3 regions of the Viridibacillus sp. NPDC096237 genome follow, and region 3 is predicted to be linked to each of the others. Evidence: riboswitches for the same ligand, from Rfam matches in the RefSeq annotation. Region 3 holds a riboswitch; each other region holds the start of a gene.

Region 1 (3,290 bases), on a different contig from region 3:
TGAAAGATCGACAAGGTATAATTATTTATGTCGGCAAAGCAAAGGTGCTAAAAAATCGCGTACGCTCTTATTTCACAGGCAGTCACGATGGTAAAACGCAACGACTTGTAAGCGAAATAGAAGATTTCGAATACATAGTGACATCTTCGGATATAGAGGCTTTTATTTTAGAATTGAACCTCATTAAAACCCATGATCCGAAATACAACATTATGCTGAAGGATGACAAGACGTACCCTTATATTAAAATTACGAATGAGAAGCACCCGCGACTTCTTATCGTTCGCAAAGTGAAGAAGGATAATGGTAAATACTTTGGACCTTATCCAAATAGTTTTGCTGCAAATGAAACGAAAAAATTACTTGATCGCCTGTATCCTCTTCGGAAATGTACGAATTTACCAAACCGAGTTTGTTTATACTATCATTTAGGTCAATGTCTAGCTCCTTGTGTAAAAGAAGTTGTGAAAGACCAATATCAAGAGATTATTCAAGGTATAACAAGTTTCCTAAATGGTGGTTATGGAGAAGTTAAAGAAGATTTAAATGCAAAAATGCTCGATGTAGCTGAAAAATTAGATTTCGAAAGAGCGAAAGAATACCGAGATCAAATTGCCCATATAGAAACGGTCATGGAACGTCAGAAAATCACCCTCACTGATTTAACGAACCGTGACGTTTTTGGTTATGCGGTTGATAAAGGCTGGATGTGTATCCAAGTGTTCTTTGTTCGACAAGGCAAGTTAATTGAAAGAGATGTTTCGTTATTCCCGATTTATAGAGATCCTGAGGAAGAATTCTTAACGTTTGTCGGGCGCTTTTATGAACAAGCAGAACATATTAAGCCGAAGGAAATCTTCATACCTTCGAATATTGAAGGAGAGCTTTTAGCGACTGTGCTTGATATAAAAGTGACGATTCCACATAGGGGAAAGAAAAAAGAACTTGTTGACTTAGCGAGTAAAAATGCTCAAATCGCTATCTCTGAGAAATTCCAGTTACTTGAGCGTCAAGAAAAAAGGACAATAGGTGCCTGCGAAGAATTAGGAAATGCGATGAATATCGCTACACCACTTCGCATAGAATCATTTGATAACTCCCATATTTTCGGAGCTGACGCCGTTTCGGCAATGGTTGTTTTTATTGACGGAAAGCCGAGCAAAAAGGATTATCGTAAGTATAAAATTCAAGTGGCTGCAAAGCATGACGATTACGGTGCAATGCGAGAAGTCATTCGCCGAAGATATACTCGTGTATTAAGAGATGGCTTGCCTTTACCTGATTTAATCGTTATCGATGGTGGGAAAGGACAAATGGAAGTGGCAAGAGAAATATTAGAAGATGAGCTTGGTTTAGATATCCCTATTGCTGGTTTAGCAAAAGACGATAAACACCAAACTTCTCAACTGCTATATGGCTCGCCGCCAGAAATTATTCCATTGAAGAGAACGAGTGAAGCATTTTATCTATTACAACGAATTCAAGATGAAGTGCATCGTTTTGCTATTACCTTCCATCGCCAATTACATGAGAAGAATGCCATTACATCTGTTCTCGATGAAATTGAAGGAATTGGTCCGAAACGAAAGCAACAACTTCTCAAACAATTTGGTTCGGTAAAAAAAATTCGTGAGGCATCCTATGAAGAGTTAATTGCTGCGAATGTACCAAAAAAACTAGCTTATACCATATTTACTTATTTTTCCGAAAAATAAATTGTAGTAATCAGAAAATTGTGTTAAGGTAGCATTACTATTTAAATAATCACTATTTAGTGATGATAGAGGTGCGGATTTCAAGAGTAATCAGCAAGAGGATGAATAGATCCTAGGACTGTTGATGAAAGGGAAGGTCGCCGAAGTGATAAATTGACTATTTCCAATTTATTTCTGGTTCTACATTTAACAAGTGTAGAATTGTCAGACCCGTTTCGGTTCTGGAGGGCTATCTCACATGAATGTTCTTTTGAACGTGCATTCTACGGAGGCGGCTTTTCACATGGAAACGTGTGAAAGGCTGCTTTTTTCATAAGATGTCATTGTGAATACGGTCGTCATAACAAGTAAGGGAGAGGTTATGGGTGAGTTGTTTAGTCTTTAAATTTGGTGGTACATCAGTTGCAACGATTGAACGCGTAATGCATGTAGCAAGACGCATTCAGAAAGAGAAGGAAAAGGGCAATAATGTTGTCGTTGTTGTTTCGGCAATGGGTAAAACGACGGATATACTTGTAGATATGGCACATGAAATTATGCCAAATCCATCGAAGCGAGAAATGGATACGCTCTTAACAACAGGTGAGCAGGTGACTATCTCATTATTATCGATTGCTTTGCAAAGCATAGGTTTAAAAGCTCAGTCCTTCACTGGTTGGCAAGCTGGAATATTAACAGAAGGCGTTCCGAGTGATTCGCGCATTGTGGAAATCCAAGCGGCAAATATACAGAAAGCGTTGGATAGAGACTGTGTAGCTGTAGTTGCAGGTTTCCAAGGAATCGATAATAATAACAATATTACTACTCTAGGTCGTGGTGGATCAGATACGACAGCAGTTGCTTTAGCTGCGGTATTAGGTGCTGAACGCTGTGATATTTATACAGATGTTGATGGTGTGTATACTTCAGATCCTCGTTATGTTCCGAATGCTCGTAAACTACAAGGACTGTCATATGATGAAATGCTAGAATTGGCGAATTTAGGAGCGGGTGTTTTGCATCCACGTGCTGTAGAGTTTGCGAAAAACTATAACATTCCATTAGCAGTTCGCTCTAGTTATGTAGAAGATGAAGGAACAATTATGAAGGAGGAAGTAGAAGTGGAAAAAGATTTAGTTGTACGCGGGGTTGCATTTATGTCAGATATTATTCGTGTAACGGTAGGGTATGAAGGGAATTATAATGGTTCTTTAGTAAATATATTTACAGTATTAGCAGATAATCATATTAACGTAGATATAATCGTTCAAACTATTATTGAAGGTGTAGAGCCTTCGGTATCTTTCACTATTAAAAAAGAAAATTTAGCAGATACCGCTCGTGTATTGGAAGCAAATAAATCTGAAATTGGTTATCGTCATGTAAATTATGAAGAAGACGTAGCTAAAGTGTCGATTGTTGGATCTGGTATAGTATCTAATCCTGGCGTAGCTGCAAAAATGTTTGATCGCTTACATAAAGAAAATATTACACTCAAAATGGTAAGTACTTCTGAAATTAAAATTTCTGTCATCATACCTCAGGATTCAATGTTTTTGGCTGCAAATGCATTACATGATGAATTTGAGTTAGCAG
Region 2 (3,290 bases), on a different contig from region 3:
TGCAACCTCTTCAGCATCACTCTTAGAACGTTTTAAAACCTTTGTTTGGCCTACAATACAGTTTGTTAATACATTAAGATTATTAAACAAATTGAATGATTGGAATACCATACCCAGCTTTGTACGATAATTATTTATATTATGGTTGTTATCTAGAATATTCTCACCATGATAAATAATCTGTCCTCCACTTGGTCTTTCTAATAAGTTAATACAACGAAGAAGCGTAGATTTCCCAGATCCTGAAGAGCCGATGACACAGACAACTTCCCCCTTGTTTACAGAGAAATCAATGTCTTTAAGAACCTCATGAGTGCCAAAGGATTTGCTTAGATGTTGTATCTCGATTACATTTTTCATAAGTCTATCTCCTTTGCTCGCAATCATGCTTTTTTGCCATTCATTTGGTCTTGATTATCAATCATTTGGTAGTTTTGTGGGCCATCCAATCGTTTTTCAAAATAGCGTAAAATTTTCGTAACCGTGAATGTCATGACTAAGTATAAAACACCTGCTACGAAGAATGATTCAAAGTAACGAAAATTATTTCCAGAAACAGATTTTGTTTGGAAGAAAAGTTCTGTTACGCCAATTACATTCAATACCGCTGTATCTTTAATATTCATAATAAATTGGTTACCTGTTGATGGCAAAATGTTTCGTAAAACTTGTGGTAACACTACATGGACCATTGTTTGCCAATGATTCATACCAATCGCTTGAGCACCCTCAAATTGCCCCTTGTCCACTGAGATAATACCCCCACGTACAATTTCTGCCATATACGCCCCCGTATTAATCGCGACGATGAAAATCGCAGCAAACGTACGGTCCATATCTACACCAAATGCTAGAGCAGAGCCATAGAAAATCACCATTGCTTGAACGATCATTGGCGTTCCACGGAAAAGTTCCACATATATTGTAAGAAGTGCATTAATTAAACTTAAGAAAATTCTCTTTACTCCACGTTCAGGCTTTGGAATCGTATTAATAACACCAATAAACATTCCAATGATAGCACCAAAAATCGTACCAACAATAGCAATTAATAATGTCATCCATGCCCCGCGAAGGAACATTTCCCAGTTGTCAGTCACGATGCTAATAATCCAATCAATACTCATGCTGTTCCTCCTTCAAAAGCAATAATACCGACTACTTGATACGCGGCCGGTATCCGTCATACATTATTTTGCAGCTGGTTGGTTTTTAATCGCTGTATCCATGATTTCGATACGTTCTTCTTCAGAGACACCTTTTAAAATTTCATTAATTTTATCTTTTAAATCACTATCTTTTTTAACACCTACAGCAATTGCTGTATCTTCTTCTGATGCTTCAAAGCCATCCGTGAATTCAACCATTGCAAATTTATCATTTGCTGCTGAAGAACTGATTCCTTCTGGGCGTTCAGATACATAACCATCAATTACACCAGATTCAAGCGCTACACGCATTGCAGGAAAGTTATCCATTGCTGTTTGCTTCTTAACACCTTTAATTTGATCTATTACCTCGTAGTGTGTCGTATTTAATTGACCTGTAATTTTGGCACCACTAAAATCTTGGATTGAAGTAGCTTTCTCGTATTTACTGCCCTTTTTAACAACCATTACATAATTAGATGTATAGTAGTTATCAGTGAAATCAATGGTTTTTTTACGTTTTTTAGTTGGTGACATACCCGCCATTATTGCATCAATTTTACCTGAAGTTAATGAAGGTACTAAGCCGTCCCATTCTGTTTTGACAATTACTAATTCTTTACCTAAAGCATCTGCGACACGTTTTGCAATCTCAACGTCATAACCGCCAGCATATTCTGGGTTACCAGAGATCTTCACGGCACCGTTTGAATCATCTTTTTGTGTCCAGTTGAACGGAGGATAGCCTGCTTCCATACCAATTGTGAATGTTTCTTTTTTCTTTTCACCTGTAGTAGATTTCCCTGAATCTGAATTTTTAGATCCACAACCTGCTAGTAATAAAATTGCTAGTAGAATCATTCTTGAAAAAATCACCCATGTTCTCTTCATAATATTTCTCCCCCTTAGATAATATCCGTTTTTTACCTATAAATAATAAAAAAGGCTATTGTACGTATAAAAAACGCGCCCTAAGATGAACTCAGGTCGCATTGTACATTAGCCTAAATCCTCTACTTATCCCTAAATGAGATAGCTCAACTCAACGAACTAGGATGTTCATTGAGACAGTCCTGCAGTTATTAACTACAGACCCAGCAAGTAACATCGAGTGTATTACAAACTTCGGCGATATCTCCTTCTCCATAGTTTCATAGTTTCTCAAGCTCCACTAAAGACTAATAGATATCGCGCCTCTACCTCACCCATTAAAAAGTGAGGTTTGTATTCAATTATCATTGTACACAGTCTACAGTAACGAACTTTTACTGTCAATAACCTTTTGATGAAATAATCAGAATAATATTGTTTTTCTTTCAACTGGTTTTTAGCCTCTAACAATATCAGATTCTGCGTACGTAACTTCACCTGTTGTAGCATTAATCTTATCAATTGCACCATTTTCAGAAGGAGCGTTAATTGAGTAATTTAAACTATAAATTGTCATTTCATCATCTTCATCTATCTCTTCAAAACGTGAAAGTTTCATCTGTAAATTCTGTTTATATATAGCATCAGCTTCTGGTAATGAAATTATCGGTGTAATATTAATACCTCGAATAGACTCCATGTTTAAAGCACTATACAGACATGAACGAATAATTCCTGTATGTATACCTACCTCAATTAGGACAGAGTAATTCTCTAATTTGTATTCATGGAAATATGGGATAAAAGTAAACATAGTTGTTGGTTCATCCTCATGTTCGTCAGCATACTCCTCTTCATCATATTCATCCACATTGAAGATATCCTCATCTGAATTATCATCAAATTCTTCTGTATCTTCATGTAGTATAGATTGCTCTTCAAGCATGTATTTATTGTGTATATCACCAGAAATAATCTCTAAAAATTGCATTGCATTATCTTTCAATTGCTCAAAAGGTAACACAGTCTTTACTTCTGTATCCCAAACTACATTAGATTCATAATTAGCGCCCGCATCATCAAAATGTAGTACTTCAATCACAGCTTCTGCATCTTCACCTTTTGCATCCAGGTCTTCCGCAACATACCAATATAAATTGCCATCTTCTTCTCGCAATACATATTGATCTGTTGCACCTAATAACTTTGGTAGTGCCTTTGTCACTTGAACGGGTGTAACAGAAAATTGTTCAAGTTCTGTTTCACTGAACA
Region 3 (3,290 bases):
ACTAGCTAATAGCTACGTAGGATTTTAAGTTAACGATGACTATCGAAGTCACAGTCTTCTAATTTTACAATTTTTGTTTTATGAACGATTTTGTATCCAAACCAGATCACTAAGAAAATTGGCAATCCGATGTAAGAAACAAGCATACCATACCAGTCGATATGTTCACCTGTAAATGCTGTATAGTTTTGACCAACAACGACAATTGCACAAAGTACGAAGGCAAAGATTGGACCGAATGGGAACCACTTCGCTTTATAAGGTAATTCGTTTAAATCACGACCTTGAACAATATAAGCTTTACGGAATCGGTAATGACTTACTGCAATTCCTAGCCAAGCTACAAATCCACACATACCTGAAGCATTTAACAACCAAATGTAAACAACACCATCACCGAAGAATGATGCCATAAATGATACACAAGCAACTAAACAAGTTGCTACAAGTGCAGCCATCGGAATACCCCGCTTGTTTAATTTAGTGAACATTTTAGGCGCTTTACCGTCTTTTGCAAGCTCCCAAAGCATACGTGATGATGCATATAATCCAGAGTTACCTGAAGATAAAATCGCTGTTAAAATAATCGCATTCATAACTGAAGCAGCAAACGCGATCCCTGCATTTTCAAATACTAATGTGAACGGACTTACTGTAATATCGCTACTTGCTAAACGTGAATCTGTGAATGGGATTAATAAACCAATCGCTAAAATTGCTAAAATGTAAAATAACAAAATACGCCAGAAAACTTGACGAACAGCTTTCGGAATATTTTTTCCTGGATCATCTGTTTCTCCAGCAGTAATCCCTAGTAGTTCTGTTCCTTGGAACGAGAATCCTGCAGCTAGGAAAATACCGAACATTGCGAAGAAACCACCATGGAATGGACCATCTTCAATGAAGAAGTTTTTGAATCCAACTGGGTCTTGTCCACCCATTAAACCAAATACCATCAAGAAACTAACAATGATAAAGACAATAATTGTTACGACTTTTATAAGAGAAAACCAATATTCACTTTCACCAAAGCTTTTAATTGATAAGATATTTAATGTGAAGATGATGACTAAAAAACCTGCTGTCCAGTATAATGACGATACATCTGGGAACCAAAATTTCATGATTAATGATACAGCTGCGATTTCAGCTGCAATCGTAATTGCCCAGTTATACCAATAATTCCAACCAAGGGCAAAACCTAACGCTGGGTCAACGAATTTAGATGCGTAAGTACTAAATGAACCAGATACAGGCATAAACGCAGCCATTTCACCCAAACTTGTCATTAAGAAAAACACCATAATACCAATTAAAGAATATGCTAATAACGCTCCGCCTGGACCAGCCTCATGAATGGCTCCACCACTTGCTAAGAACAACCCTGTACCAATTGTTCCTCCAAGTGAAATCATCGTCACATGACGACTTTTCAATCCTCTATTAAGACCTTGCGTCTCAACGCCCTGGCCATTATTTTTATTACTCATTAAGAATCTCCTCTTTCCATTTTTCATTGCAAGAAGGTTAACTTGATGTCATAAAAAATACCATCACAAGGAATATGCGATGGTATCGAAACATGCCCATCAACCTTGATAAAGATAGCTCAACACGCCTGCGAAGACGTGACAGTTCTGCACCTTTCGGCAACAGCCCCAATATTTATAAGAAGAAGCTTATAAACACTTCGGCGATATTCCCTTTCAAATAGAATCACTGACGCTTTTCGCCTCATCCATTTTACTTTTTAACACCGCGACCTCTACCTCATCGAATGGATGAGGCATTGCAATATATTAATTTAATATGTTCCAATTATAATACAAGAGAATTGTATATTCAAGATGTAAATTTTCTTGAATATTAAAACAATTTAAGCTGAATTCTAAATAATTCTTCAGAATATCACTTTAGCATCCCTTGGAAGCGTATGAATATGCTTTAAATAACCAAATACTTCAGCACTTTCTTCATAACCATGGAATGAAAGTAGACACATTGATATTTGTTCTCGAACCATTCATACAAACGGCTCGTACACGTTCATCATTATTCGCTACATCTATTATCAAATCCATCATTTGTTGGTCTGTTCTCATCACCAATCCTCCGTATCAATTCGATAAAATTATTTTGAGTCCTCTTAATTATATTTATTTATTTTCTTTGATATAATTGACCTTTGTCAAATAGAGGTTTGTAAAACCAGAAAATTCATGAATATATATAGGAGGCGCTACAATTGGCAACAAATCCAGCTGTTCAAAATAGCAAAAAGCTAAAATGGAACTGTAACATTTGGTTACTTGTAATTGGGATTATTTTCATAGCTTCTACATTACGTTCACCTCTAACATCTGTAGGCCCAATCATCTCATTTATACGTGAAGGCTTACACATTTCAAATGTATTGGCAGGATTTATCACAACAATTCCCTTACTTGCCTTTGCTATTATTTCTCCTATAGCTCCAAAATTTTCAAAGCGTTTTGGTATAGAACGTACATTACTATTCTCAACAGTATTACTTGCAGTTGGAATTCTTACTAGATCTTTCGGTATAACCTTCACTCTGTTATTAGGAACATCCCTAATCGGTGTGGCAATTGCTTTTGGAAATGTCTTACTACCAAGTTTGATTAAGTTGAAATTCCCATTACAAGTTGGATTATTAACAGGTATTTTCACAGTTTCTATGAATCTCTCTGCAAGTTTAGCAGCTGGGATTAGTTATCCTCTTGCTAGCGGAGAACTCGGATGGAGAATTGCACTTGGTATTTGGTTTATTTTAGTGATTATTGCCCTAATTGTTTGGCTCCCTCAAATTCGTAAACCTAAGTCCGAATTGAATAATGGTTCTCAAACTAATCAAGAAAATGTCTCGCTTTGGAAATCAACTCTAACTTGGACAGTTACATTATCAATGGGCTTCCAATCTCTTATTTTCTATACAACTGCTACTTGGATTCCAGAAATGTTGCAGTCACAAGGTATGAGTGCTAATACAGCTGGATGGATGTTCTCCTTTATGCAGTTTTCACAATTGCCTGCAACGTTCATGATTCCGATTATTGCAGGACGTAGAAAAGATCAACGTCCTATTGTTGTTGTATACGGTGTTCTTTATCTAGTAGGCTTCGGAGGTATTTTAGCAGGATGGACTTCATTGACAGTGTTATGGATGATTTTACTTGGACTTGCGGGTGGTGCATCATTTAGTTTAGCAATGATGTTTTTTTCACTTCGTACACGTACCGCTCATGAAGCAGCAGAATTATCGGGTACCG

Evidence for each region. Region 3 has a riboswitch for lysine ahead of ACQKMD_RS12160 (amino acid permease). Riboswitches for the same ligand answer to the same signal wherever they lie in the genome.
Region 1: it holds a riboswitch for lysine, as region 3 does, so the genes downstream of both, ACQKMD_RS14305 (aspartate kinase) here and ACQKMD_RS12160 (amino acid permease) in region 3, are expected to answer to the same signal.
Region 2: it holds a riboswitch for lysine, as region 3 does, so the genes downstream of both, ACQKMD_RS14575 (transporter substrate-binding domain-containing protein) here and ACQKMD_RS12160 (amino acid permease) in region 3, are expected to answer to the same signal.

What each region holds. Positions count from the first base shown of each region.
Region 1 covers NZ_JBNNTI010000026.1:9,098-12,387, reverse strand. The annotation lists gene uvrC (excinuclease ABC subunit UvrC) at 1-1,715, shown strand, start outside; lysine riboswitch at 1,774-1,955, shown strand; gene ACQKMD_RS14305 (aspartate kinase) at 2,081-3,290, shown strand, end outside.
Region 2 covers NZ_JBNNTI010000027.1:8,621-11,910, reverse strand. The annotation lists gene ACQKMD_RS14585 (amino acid ABC transporter ATP-binding protein) at 1-360, opposite strand, end outside; gene ACQKMD_RS14580 (amino acid ABC transporter permease) at 384-1,127, opposite strand; gene ACQKMD_RS14575 (transporter substrate-binding domain-containing protein) at 1,191-2,039, opposite strand; lysine riboswitch at 2,174-2,355, opposite strand; gene ACQKMD_RS14570 (hypothetical protein) at 2,476-3,290, opposite strand, start outside.
Region 3 covers NZ_JBNNTI010000019.1:62,188-65,477, forward strand. The annotation lists gene ACQKMD_RS12160 (amino acid permease) at 30-1,490, opposite strand; lysine riboswitch at 1,598-1,776, opposite strand; partial or broken gene ACQKMD_RS12165 (aminoglycoside 6-adenylyltransferase) at 1,998-2,102, opposite strand; gene ACQKMD_RS12170 (CynX/NimT family MFS transporter) at 2,246-3,290, shown strand, end outside.